DNA from 2 places in the Viridibacillus sp. d25.2 genome. Region 2 is predicted to be linked to the other one. Evidence: a T-box and tRNA genes for the amino acid it is inferred to sense, from the RefSeq annotation. Region 2 holds a T-box; the other holds one or more tRNA genes.
What was found. The T-box of region 2 lies ahead of ACZLO7_RS06750 (valine--tRNA ligase). A T-box ahead of a tRNA ligase gene usually reads a tRNA of that ligase, here a tRNA-Val.
Positions count from the first base shown of each region.

Region 1: it has a tRNA-Val gene. The T-box ahead of ACZLO7_RS06750 (valine--tRNA ligase) is inferred to sense a tRNA for this amino acid. The anticodon was not compared.

Region 1 covers NZ_CM196652.1:3,753,183-3,759,630, reverse strand. Annotated here, with positions in the region: gene ACZLO7_RS18530 (YdcF family protein) at 1-282, opposite strand, end outside; gene ACZLO7_RS18525 (hypothetical protein) at 868-1,188, shown strand; gene ACZLO7_RS18520 (hypothetical protein) at 1,208-1,345, shown strand; gene ACZLO7_RS18515 (DUF5067 domain-containing protein) at 1,398-1,958, opposite strand; tRNA gene ACZLO7_RS18510 (tRNA-Val) at 2,216-2,288, opposite strand; gene ACZLO7_RS18505 (YhgE/Pip family protein) at 2,431-4,599, opposite strand; gene ACZLO7_RS18500 (hypothetical protein) at 5,072-5,224, opposite strand; gene ACZLO7_RS18495 (aldehyde dehydrogenase) at 5,416-6,448, shown strand, end outside.
Region 2 covers NZ_CM196652.1:1,372,257-1,378,704, reverse strand. Annotated here, with positions in the region: gene ACZLO7_RS06750 (valine--tRNA ligase) at 1-2,401, opposite strand, end outside; T-box leader at 2,505-2,733, opposite strand; gene ACZLO7_RS06745 (YszA family small membrane protein) at 2,804-2,998, shown strand; gene ACZLO7_RS06740 (hypothetical protein) at 2,975-3,544, opposite strand; gene hemL (glutamate-1-semialdehyde 2,1-aminomutase) at 3,783-5,075, opposite strand; gene hemB (porphobilinogen synthase) at 5,079-6,062, opposite strand; gene ACZLO7_RS06725 (uroporphyrinogen-III synthase) at 6,059-6,448, opposite strand, start outside.

The DNA of each region.
Region 1 (6,448 bases), 2.1 Mb from region 2:
ACGCCGGCCCTCTTTTCTCATTAGAATCCGTGCATTTAGAAACATTCCTATCATTAAGGCGAATAAGCCAAAAGTTAACATAAAGGCAACAATGATAACACCAAAAATTATTAAATACTGATTATCTAAGTAAAATGCTAAACATACGCATAGAATACCAAATGAACAAAAAAATAAATTAAATAGAAAGCCATTGATTATCCTTCTAGGGTCTTTTAAATAAAAGAATAGAAAAATTGCTAATAAAGTAATTGTGATAGTGGTAATGATGCCAAGAACCATAAATTTTGTACACCTCAATTTTTTTTGTAATCGATTGTAAAGGTAGAGTATTTTTTTATCGCGTCTTACATATTCTTTTGAAATTCATCATATTTTCTGTTTTGCTTATTCTTTTATAGAAAAAATGAAAGAGTAAGACAACGAAGGGTCTTACATACGGGTTTGTTTGCAAAATCGATTTCTTTATTTATCGTCTGTGAAATTGTTTGGAAATATAAAAATGGTGCTCCAATCATATATCCTGCAACTCTATCAAGTATGAAAACATTAAATCATCAGCATCAAAAAAATATTACATTTATTATTATACTAAAAATTATATTCTTTGGTATATCTTTGATTTATCTGTTTTTAATAAAATTGCAATTCATCTTTAAAACTTTTATATATTGATTTACTGATACTATTACTATTAAAAAGGTACGTGATTAGCATGAAAAAGCAGAATTTATTCAAGTGGGTAGATAGTCGTTCTGAAATTTGTTTTAGTGACAATGAATTGATATTCTAGGTACGAGATTTGAGTGTTCTAAATGTAGGGAAATTGATGGAAGAGAGTCAATTATCAAAGGCTCGCTTTAGCAAATGACGAAAGAAGAGCAAGTGTTGCTCAAAGAAGGTCTTGTAGACAAATTGCCAACTCCGGTAAAAGTATTTTCACCATTTTTCAAATCTAGCGAATTATATAGATTCTCTGGAATAATCTTCAAAGCAAAAGCATCTATTGATAGAAACATAGTTTTAGAGCATCACGAAAGTAAATATCGTAAAGCTTTATTAAGTGTTATGAGTGCGTATAAACAGGGGAAAGTAGAGTGCTTAGAATCAGTCATATATACAGCAATCAAACGTGTAACACACAGTATCAAAGTTAAATCAATAATGAATGAGGCTTGGGAAATCTAAACCATAGGGGTGTATGGCCATGAAGATTTTGTTGAGTATTTACTATTGTTTTGTAGATGAAGATATTGCACCTGAAGATGTAGCGTTAGGGGAATGGTTGTGGATAGCGTTATTGCCTGTTGCAGGAGTAATAAGTTTGTTATTGGTACTTTCATAAGATACAGCGGCATAAAAATTGCCACTCGCAATGAGTGGCCTAATTTTCCTCTTTATTTTTTCACTTTAAATTCTTGTCGTCCTAATTCTTCGCCGCCAATACCTTGATTCGCTACTAATGTGACAGGCGTTTTTAAATCATCAAGCTCGTATGCAATGGCATTTTCTACGGTGCCGTTCTTTTTAATTGTTTCTAACTGCGTATCTAAAAATCTATCGTCTGGAAGGCTGCCTACCTCAATATTATTAATAGAGTTTGGATTATTGTCTTGAATCGCGGTAAACACAACTGACCATGCTGTTGTCGGGTCGATATCTTTATCACTTAAGTTTGTTGTATTGTACCAGATTGCTAATACTGGTTTTTCACCATGTTCGTTACCTTTTTCTCCTACTGAAATTACTTTAGTTTTAGTGATTTTTATTTTTACATCCTCTAATTTCGCTTCATTATCTTTAAAATAAACGTCATTACTTTTCTTTGTATCTGTTTTGTCCGAAGATTTAACTGTTTGAGCATTATCTTTTGGAGTTTCTTCCTTTGCATTGTCTTCGCCGCATGCAGCCAACAATATCATAGTAGCCATTGGAGCTAGTAACCATTTCTTTTTCAATTAAAAAACCCTCATTTCTATAAATGTGTATATTTAACTATACAGGAAATTGTAACTATTGTGGAGGCTTAATAAAAAGACCATTCGGATGAACGGTGAAAAATCGTTATATTATGTCTTTTTTAATCAAAAGATAGTATCGCATTTATCGTTTATTCAAAATTGGTCACAGCTTGGTCACGAGTAGGTATAAATACAAGAAAACACGCTGCCTAAGATGTACTTAGAAACAGCGTGTTATCAATGTTTATCCAATATGATTCCTACTGGGTTCGAACCAGCGACCTCCACCCTGTCAAGGTGGCGCTCTCCCAGCTGAGCTAAGGAATCGGGAGAAATTCAATTCTTAATTCTATGTAAATATTACTTAATATCATATGATGGCAAACAGTAAATGTCAATAATTGTTTTGTTTTTCGTCAATAAAATAGTAGCGGCTTGTTAGGTTAACACAACCAAACAAGCCGCTAATTTAGTGAAATAATCCTGATTTTCTGGATTTGAGTAGCATACGTGACGTAATAACATTTAAACGTTTTTTCAAGATGGCGCCAAATAAAAGGGCGACGATTAGAACTATTCCGAGTACGATGACATCTACGATAATTTTGTTCCAAATGATACCACCGATTGCTTCTCGAGCCATTCCAATGGCGTATGTGAAAGGTAAGTAAGGGTTAATCACTTGGAAGAACTTCGGTAGTAAAACAACGGGATAAGTCCCACCTGACCCTGCTAGCTGTAGTACAAGCAGAATGATTGCCAGTGCTTTTCCGACATCTCCGAAAACGGACACTAATGTGTAGACAACGCTCATAAATACGAGACTGATGAATAAGCAAAATAACACAAACCATACAGGATTATGGGCAGACACTTTAAGAATGAAAAGGTCACCCATAGTAATAATAAGCGTTTGTAGTATGCCAATGGTCCAAAATGTCAGTAGTTTTCCGAAATATACTTGACGAGTTGTAAAATCTTCTTCATTTTTTGCTCCTACTGATAGCAGTGAAATTAAAAGTAAGCAGCCAACCCAAATGGATAAAACAGTGTAGAAAGGTGTCATACCTGTTCCGTAATTTTTGATCGGGAAGAGGGCATTTTCATTTAGCTTAATAGGTTGTTCGAAGAAAGACTTCTCAGCGTTTGGATCGTTGATAAGTAATTGAATAACGCTATTTATATCCGTTTCTTTTTCGAAGGCCCGGATTTTATTGGCAAGTTCTTTAACTTTTGTATTTACATAAGGATATTGGCCGATAGCTGTATTTAGGCCAGATTTTGCATCTGAGATGTAGCCATCGGTATTATTAATGATACGCACAATTTCTGGTATTTGAGTTTGGATTATGGTTAGCTTATTCTTTGCGGTAGATAATGTGTTTTGTGCATCATCAATAGCTTTAAAAACAGTTGGTTCAATAGATTGTGCATATTCTTTTATGAAGCTGTCGAGCTCGACAGAAGTGTTTTGTGCAATAGTTTGTAGTGAGTTGATGGCATCTGCAACATCTTGTTCTTTACCAGCAAGCACTGCGTTAATATTGCGGGCATTTTTTTGTGCTTCTACTAATAAGGCTTTTAAATTTTTTGTATGCTCTATTGCAGAAGAGAGAAGTTGTGATTGATCTTTAATATTATTTTCATCATTAAATTGTTTTAAATCTGCCAATGCTTTCTCGACATTAGAAACTTTATCGATAGCAGTAGTAACCTGATTGTCTAAAGTCTCTTTTGCATTATTTACCTCAGTAAAATCAACCTTTGTATTTTGTAGTTGTTTTAACAATGTATTTGCATCAGTTGAAATTTTTTGGATGGTTTGTAAATCTTGTTTGATTTTTGGACTCATTTCATTAAGACGATTTTTAGCTTGAGCCAAGAAAGACAACGTATTATCAATTGTTTTTAAACCGTCAGATGTCAGTTGTTTTGCTTTGGGAATTTCATTTTTAGCATCACCAATCATAGTACTTGCTGAATTTGCATCTTTTTGTGCCTTCTTCAATTCTGTATGAATACCAGGTAAGTCCTTTTCTAATGTAAGTACAAAATCCTTGAACCTTTCGATATCCGGTAAGTTAGTTTGCATTTCTATACCAATTCGATTGAACATCTCGAAGATTGTACCGTTTACTGTGCCAATAAATTTACTACTCATTTCTTCAGCAAGTACACTAGCGCCTTTACTTGTAATTTTAGGAGCAATCGAATTAATTTTTTCATTAACGTAATATTCCATTTCAGCTTTATGAGGTTTGCCGGAAACAACTGTAGCAAGGTCCTTAGAGAAGTTTTCTGGAATAATGATTACAGCAAAATAGTCTCCGTTTCGAACATTCTCCATTGCTGTTTTTCGATTTGTAAATTGCCAGTTCATATCTTTATTTTTATGTAACGTTGCAACTAGCTCTTTTCCAGCATCAATTTGTTGGTTGTGTATTTTTGCACCACTATCTTCATTTACGATACCGACGGGAATTTGATTGGTTTGTGCGTAAGGATCCCATGATGCCGCGATGTTTAGCCATGCATATAATGAAGGTAAAATAATAAGCCCGCCTAATAATACTGCGGCTACCCAGTTAGAGAATATACTTTTAATATCCCTCTTATAGAGCGCCCATATATTTTTCATGTCAGTCCTCCTATGGTAAAAAAGTTAAATAATCACCTTATAAATGCAATACCCTTTTTGAAAAAATTCAAAAAATAGCTTTAGGTTTTTAGTTTTAAAAATAGAGGGAATATAAAGAATTGACAGTTTGGTGTATTGATAGAGAGGAGAAACATAATAAGGAGTTAAAAGTTAATTGGAGGAAGGATGATGGTATGATGGTTTATTAGATTAACAATTAGTGAGATGGTGTTATGTTTGAAGTTTCTTTCTATGTGAGAGTAACTATTGAGAGGGGATGATGGTTTTGTAATTTAAGGAAATTAAAACGAAGTAGGTAAAAAGTGTCTATAACAGTAATAATTTGGGTAGGCTGTTACTATACATACATTGTATTAATGTAATGTTGTTTTTAATTCAAAGAGCTTGGGTAAGAATAAATATATAAAAGTACGAGCTGCCCTTTTCATCAGACAGCTCACTTTGCTACACTTCATTCAAGATGCTGATCATTTTCTGAGGCTGTATCTTGGTATTGAAAGAATAAAAACGATTCATCCTCTAATTCCTCTTGTTTTTGCGGATGTAAGCCATGTGCTAATGGTCCTGTGAAAATTGGTTCCCACCATGTTTCTGTTTTCAACATGTAACATTCCCCCTTTTAGAAGTCTTCAACATTTGACAGCAACCTTCTTAAAAATGGTACAATTTGAGTCAGATAAGGCTCTTTTTCTTATGAAATTATGTAACACTTTTATTATGGATAAATCACGATGTATTTATGCAAGCTTATGAACAAATTTAGATAAATATTTTTTGTAAAATGGAGGTTATTTTATGGCTAATTTAAATACCTACGATGTAGAAGCAATGATTGCAGAACAACGGAAATTTTACTTTTCAGGAGCAACAAAAAGCTTGGCATTTCGTAAAGAACAATTAAAAAAATTAAAAGCTGCGATTGTTAGTCATGAGAAAGAAATTTTAAAAGCACTGCATAAAGATTTACGAAAAAGTGAATTCGAAGCGTATTCCACTGAAGTTGGGATTGTGCTAGATAGTATTAGCTATATGCAAAAGTATTTAGAGGAATGGTTACAACCAGTATCGGTACCAACTCCTTTTCATTTCCAACCAGGGAAAAGTTTTATCGTACGTGAACCATATGGGACAGTGCTTATTATTGGACCATTCAACTATCCATTTCAACTTGTCATGGAACCATTAATTGGTGCCATTATTGGAGGGAATACTGCTATTGTAAAACCTTCTGAAGCATCGGTACATACTGCTGAAATTATAAAGAAAATAGTGCAAGAAACTTTCCAAGGAAATTATGTAAGGATTGTTGAAGGAGAGAAGGAAGAAACAACTGCATTGATACATGCCTCGTTTGATTATATTTTCTTTACGGGAAGTGTAGCTGTTGGGAAAATTATTGCGAAAGCTGCAGCTGAACGCTTAACTCCACTTACGCTTGAGCTAGGTGGGAAAAGTCCTGCAATTGTAGATCAAACAGCCAATTTAGAAGTTGCTGTAAAACGTATTGCATGGGGGAAATTTACGAATGCTGGTCAAACATGTGTTGCACCGGATTATGTATTAGTACATGAGTCAGTAAAAGTACCTTTTATCCGTATTATGAAAAAGACACTTCAAAAATTTTACGGCAAAAACGCGCAAGATAGCTTGGATTATGGTCGTATTATTAACGAGCGTCAATTTAAACGTTTGCAAAATATTTTAGAGCGTGAACAAAGCCAAGTGCTATTTGGTGGTAACTATGATCGTGATGATTTATATATTGAACCGACCGTTCTACAAAATGTTACGTGGAATAGCCCTTCTATGGAAGAGGAACTATTTGGAC
Region 2 (6,448 bases):
AGAATAGTTCAGCACCAGATACTACAGCTGACATATATTGACCAGGAGCTTCAATGCCTTCACCAAGCGTTAACGGCTCTGGGTTACAGAATTTTTCTAGATAAGATTTGTTATCTTCTAGCACTGCAAGTGTTACAGCATCTTTAGCTGAAACATAAAGAGGTACTTTTTTACTCATTGGCGTCTGTACTTCAGCACGAATGTTACGAACAGCACGAATAATGTCCATTAATAATTTCATGTTATCCGATTGCGTTTGTGAAGTTAATGATTCATCAACTTTCGGCCAAGCTGCTACTGTGATCGATTCACCTTGATGAGGTAGGTTTTGCCAAATTTCTTCAGTGATAAATGGCATAAATGGATGTAACAGGCGCATTGTATTATCTAAAACATATGCTAGTACAGAGCGCGTTGTTTTCTTCGCTGCTTCATCTTCACCGTATAATGGCAATTTCGCCATTTCGATGTACCAGTCACAGAAATCATCCCAGATGAAGTTGTATAATTGACGACCTACTTCACCAAATTCAAACTTCTCAGCTAAAGTTGTTACTTGTTCGATTGTTTCGTTCAGACGAGTTAGAATCCATTGATCTGCCACTGATTTTTTACCAGTTAAATCGATTTCATCGAAAGCCATGCCTTCCATGTTCATCAAAGCAAAGCGTGAAGCGTTCCAAATTTTGTTTGAGAAGTTCCAAACAGCTTCTACTTTTTCATTTGAATAACGTAAATCTTGACCTGGAGAAGAACCAGTTGCTAAGAAGTAACGTAATGAGTCAGCACCGTATTTTTCGATAACATCCATTGGATCAACGCCGTTACCTAGAGACTTAGACATTTTGCGACCTTGTTCGTCGCGAACTAGACCGTGAATTAATACGTCTTCAAATGGACGTGAACCAGTAAATTCAATACCTTGGAATATCATACGAGAAACCCAGAAGAATATAATATCATAACCCGTTACTAAAGTATTGGTTGGGTAATAACGTTTAAATTCTTCGTTCTCTTCATCTGGCCAGCCCATTGTTGAAAAAGGCCATAACGCAGATGAGAACCAAGTATCTAGTACATCCGTATCTTGATTCCAGTTTTCAGCATCAGCTGGTGCATCCGTACCTACGTAAACTTCACCTGTTTCTTTATGGTACCAAGCCGGAATTCGGTGTCCCCACCAAAGTTGACGAGAAATACACCAATCACGGATATTCTCCATCCAACGAGAATACGTATTTTCAAAACGTGAAGGTACAAAGTTTACTTTGCCTTCTTCATCTTTTTGAAGCTCTAGTGATTTATCAGCAAGAGGTTGCATTTTTACGAACCATTGTGTTGAAAGATATGGCTCAACAACTGCATCAGAACGTTCTGAGTGTCCTACTGAGTGCACATGCTCTTCAATTTTGAAGCAAACATCCATGTCTTGTAAGTCTTTAACGATTGCTTTTCGGCATTCAAAGCGATCCATACCTTTATATTTACCAGCATTATCATTCATTGAACCATCTTCGTTCATTACAAGAATACGTGGTAAGTCATGACGGTTACCTACTTCAAAGTCATTCGGGTCATGAGCTGGGGTAATTTTCACAACTCCCGTACCAAATTCCATTTCAACGTAATCATCTGCTATGATTGGAATTTCACGACCTACAATTGGTAATGTTACTGTTTTACCGATTAAATGTTGGTAACGTTCATCCTTAGGGTGAACAGCGATTGCAGTATCACCTAACATTGTTTCAGGGCGAGTAGTTGCAATCTCAATTGTTCCAGTTCCATCAGTTAAAGGATATTTGAAGTGATAAAAAGCACCTGGAATGTCTTTGTAAATAACTTCAATATCAGATAACGCAGTTTTAGTTGCTGGATCCCAGTTGATGATATATTCACCGCGATAGATTAAACCTTTTTCGTAAAGTTTTACGAATACTTCTTTTACTGCATCAGAAAGTCCTTCATCTAATGTGAAGCGTTCACGAGAATAATCTAGCGCTAAACCCATTTTCGCCCATTGCTCACGAATATGACCTGCATACTCTTCTTTCCATTCCCATGTTTTTGCTACGAACTTTTCACGGCCTAAGTCATAACGAGTAACGCCTTCTTCACGAAGTTTCGCTTCAACCTTTGCTTGTGTTGCAATACCTGCATGGTCCATACCTGGTAACCAAAGTGCATCGTACCCTTGCATACGTTTCATACGAATTAGGATATCTTGTAATGTTGTATCCCAAGCGTGACCTAAGTGTAGTTTACCTGTTACGTTTGGCGGTGGAATTACGATTGAATACGGCTCTTTGCCACTTTCAGGTTGTGCTTTAAAGAAATCTCCCTTTAGCCACCATTCATAACGTCCTTGCTCGATAGACTGTGGATCATATTTCGTTGGCATTGATGTCGTTTGTTGTTCTGTCAAATTGACGACCTCCTTTTAATTTTTTTGTTAACAACGAAGTATCTTGTAGTTTTTTGCAAATAAAAAACTCCTATCGCCTAAAAAGGACGAAGGAGTTGAATTCGCGGTACCACCTTTATTTCAACACAAAAAGACGTGCTGACACTTCATTGTATAACGGCTTCTAACCGGCTTCTGCTAAGCTTTATCAGGTTCACAGAAACTGCTCCAGGGCGACCTTCAAATGTGTGTATGCGGAAACTTTCACCATACGTTTCCTCTCTTTGGCAAACACAATGCATTTTACTCTTCCCTATCTATGCATCTATATTAAGATGACCTAATTGTATCGGAAAAAAGATGCATTTTCAAGTTTTTTAGAAAGGAGGGCTACATTTCATGTCACGTAGAAAATATAATCCTTATTTCCTGCCACCTTGGCTACGGAAAACAAGATTTTACTGTAGACATATTATCGTTCCTATTTGTCTCTTCCAAGGTATACGTGTAATTATTATCCCGACAACAGGGGACATTATCTTACTTTTTATTTTAGCGTTATTGTGGTGGTTACTGTTTACGGATTTCCTTTAAATGATAAGTTTTAATCGTATACGCTTCTGCTAAATCCCATAAGAATGCATTGGATTCTGGTTTTTCTTCCGCGCTTGCCTCTGCAGTTGTAGTAGATGGACTTTCTACTACCTCTGCTTCTACTTGCGCAGTAGCAACTTGCGGCTCTTCATACTGACATGTTGCCCGCCAGTTAAAATGACAGCTACCATCCTCTTGGAATGTTGTCGTTATATGCTCTACTTTGATTTCCACAGGGACGTCTTTATTCACTCGTTCTCGTGGTAAATTTACATGTAATGGCACAGCATATTCAAAATAACCTGATTCACCTTGCATGTCTAGATCTTCTATTGTTGTCCAAGTTGAAGTCCCATGATGTGGTGTTTCGCCTTCCGCAAATGCTACATTGGCAGAAATATGATATATACCTGTTAAGAATAATGATTCACCTGACTCTTCCTGTGTCCAACGAGGTGTAATTTTCACATTTGATGTATCTTGCGGTTTACCAAAACTTTCAGGAAAGTTAAATCCTTCTGCAATTTCCCAGGAAATATGTTGCATAGCTTGACCTCCTTCATATATCTAATAGATTATATGCTAGGTAGTATAATGATTATGCATTATGTTATGTTGATGGTTTGAAAGGTTTTAATTAGTCAGTCGTTTGTCGAGTCTGAAATTAAAGAAGATACTCTAAATGAAAAGATTAGCTATTTCATGTACATTATCAATGTATTTATATGCATTGAAAAGGGCTTTCTCAAAATAGAGAAAGCCCTTTTCTTATAGTAGTATAAAATTATCGAGCAAGTTGTTTGAATACTTTTTGGAAAGCTTGAACTGTTTTTGCAATGTGTTCTTCAGTATGCTCTGTAGAAACAAATACACCTTCAAATTGTGACGGCGGTAAGAAGATTCCTTCATTCGCCATTAAACCGTAGTATTCAGCAAACAATTGTAAATCAGAAGTTTTTGCTGTTTCAAAGTTAATAACATTTTCATTCGTTAAGAAATAACCAATCATCGAACCCGCACGATTTACTGTGTGGGGGATGTTATACGTTTCTGCAGCTTCACGGAAACCTGCTTCTAATTGATCACCTAACTTTGTAAAGTAATCATATGTTTCAGGTTTTAAATGACTAATTGTCGCTAAGCCAGCAGACATTGCAAGTGGGTTACCTGATAATGTACCCGCTTGATAGATTGGACCTGCTGGAGCAATTTTCTCCATAATCTCACGCTTACCACCAAATGCACCTACAGGCAGACCACCACCGATTACTTTACCAAGACAAGTTAAATCAGGTGTTACACCGAAGTGTCCTTGAGCACTATGATACCCTACACGGAAACCAGTCATTACTTCATCAAAGATCAATAGTGAACCAGCGTTTGATGTTAATTCACGTAATCCTTCAAGGAAGCCTGGAAGCGGAGGAACGACACCCATATTACCGCAAACTGGCTCAACGATTACAGCAGCAATTTCTTCTCCAAATTTTTCGAAGACTAGTTTAGCCGATTCTAAATCATTATAAGGAACAGTTAATGTGTTTTGAGCGATTCCCATTGGTACGCCTGGGCTGTCTGGTAAACCAAGTGTTGCTACACCTGAACCAGCTTTAATTAGTAAACTATCACCATGTCCGTGATAACTTCCTTCAAATTTTAAAATTTTGTCTCTACCTGTAAAGCCACGGGCTGCACGTATTGCACTCATCGTCGCTTCCGTACCTGAAGATACCATACGAATCATTTCGATTGAAGGAATACGATCAATTACTACTTTTGCTAGTTCATTTTCTACTAGTGAAGAAGCTCCAAAACTCGTACCTGTTTCAGCTACCTTTTGAATAGCAGCTACTACATCAGGATGTGTGTGACCAATAATTAGTGGACCCCACGATAATACATAGTCAATATAATCATTGCCATCAATATCAGTAATGATTGCACCTTTACCACTAGCCATGAAAATTGGATCCATATCCACTGCTTTAAACGCACGAACTGGGCTATTTACGCCGCCCGGCATTAAGTTCACAGCTTCTTTAAAAGCTTGTTTTGATTTTTCATATGAACGTGTCATAAATTATTTTCCCTCCATCCAACGAACTGCATCTTTCGCATGATAAGTAATGATTAAGTCTGCTCCAGCACGTTTCATACCTAGTAGTGTTTCTAGAACAGTTTGTTTTTCGTCAATCCAGCCATTAATAGATGCTGCTTTAACCATTGCATATTCTCCACTTACATTGTAAGCAACAATCGGTAAATCGTAATTATTACGTACATCACGTACGATATCTAAGTAAGCTAATGCTGGTTTAACGATTAGGAAATCTGCCCCTTCTTCCACGTCTGAAGTGGCTTCACGCATTGCTTCCATACGATTTGCAGGATCCATTTGATATGTTTTACGGTCGCCAAATTTAGGCGCGCCATCAGCAGCATCACGGAATGGACCATAGTATGCTGAAGCATATTTTACTGCATAAGACATAATTGGAACATCTTCAAATCCAGCATCATCTAAGCCTTTACGAATCGCAGTTACAAAACCATCCATCATATTAGAAGGCGCAATAATGTCTGCTCCCGCTTCTGCTTGTGAAACTGCTGTTTTTGCTAATAAATCTAGTGAAGGGTCATTTAAAATTTGTTCTTTGTCATTCACAACACCACAGTGACCGTGAGAAGTAAATTCACATAGGCATGTGTCCGCTATAACAACAATTTCCGGATAATTCTTTTTCACAAAACGAGTTGCCTCTTGAACTATCCCGTGATTATGGAATGCTTGAGTACCAACCTCATCTTTTTCAGCTGGTAAGCCAAAAAGAATAACTGAAGGAATACCTAGTGATACTACTTCATCCATCTCTTCTCCTAAACGGTCAATTGAAAATTGGAAAACACCTGGCATTGAAGATACTTCATTTTTAATATTTTCGCCTTCCATGACAAAAATTGGATAGATGAAATCTTCTTTATGCAAGTATGTTTCTTTTACCATTGAACGCATAGTAGCAGATTGACGTAAACGTCTATGTCTTTTAAATGTTAAATCTTTCATTTTAGATGTTCCTTTCTATTAGCTAACTCTTGAATTAATGCCTTCATTGTATAAGTGGATGGCATTATATCAACTTTAGATCCTGCCTTAATTAACGCTTGCTCAGTAATATGTCCTATGGATAGAACTTTAAATGAATCCCAACCAATTACCTTCGCAATATACTCTGTAAAAACCTCTACTGCAGATGGACTGGCAAAGGTAATACTTACATTTGACGATGCTTTTAAAAGAGTTAGCAGTTCTGTGATATGTTCTGTCGTTTGAACCGTTTCATAGATAGTCCATTCATCGACACGATAAGATAAACCTTTTACTATAGTATCCTTTGCCATCGAGCCTTTAAAAAACTGACAAGATACGCCGTCTCCTGCAACAGCAGGAAA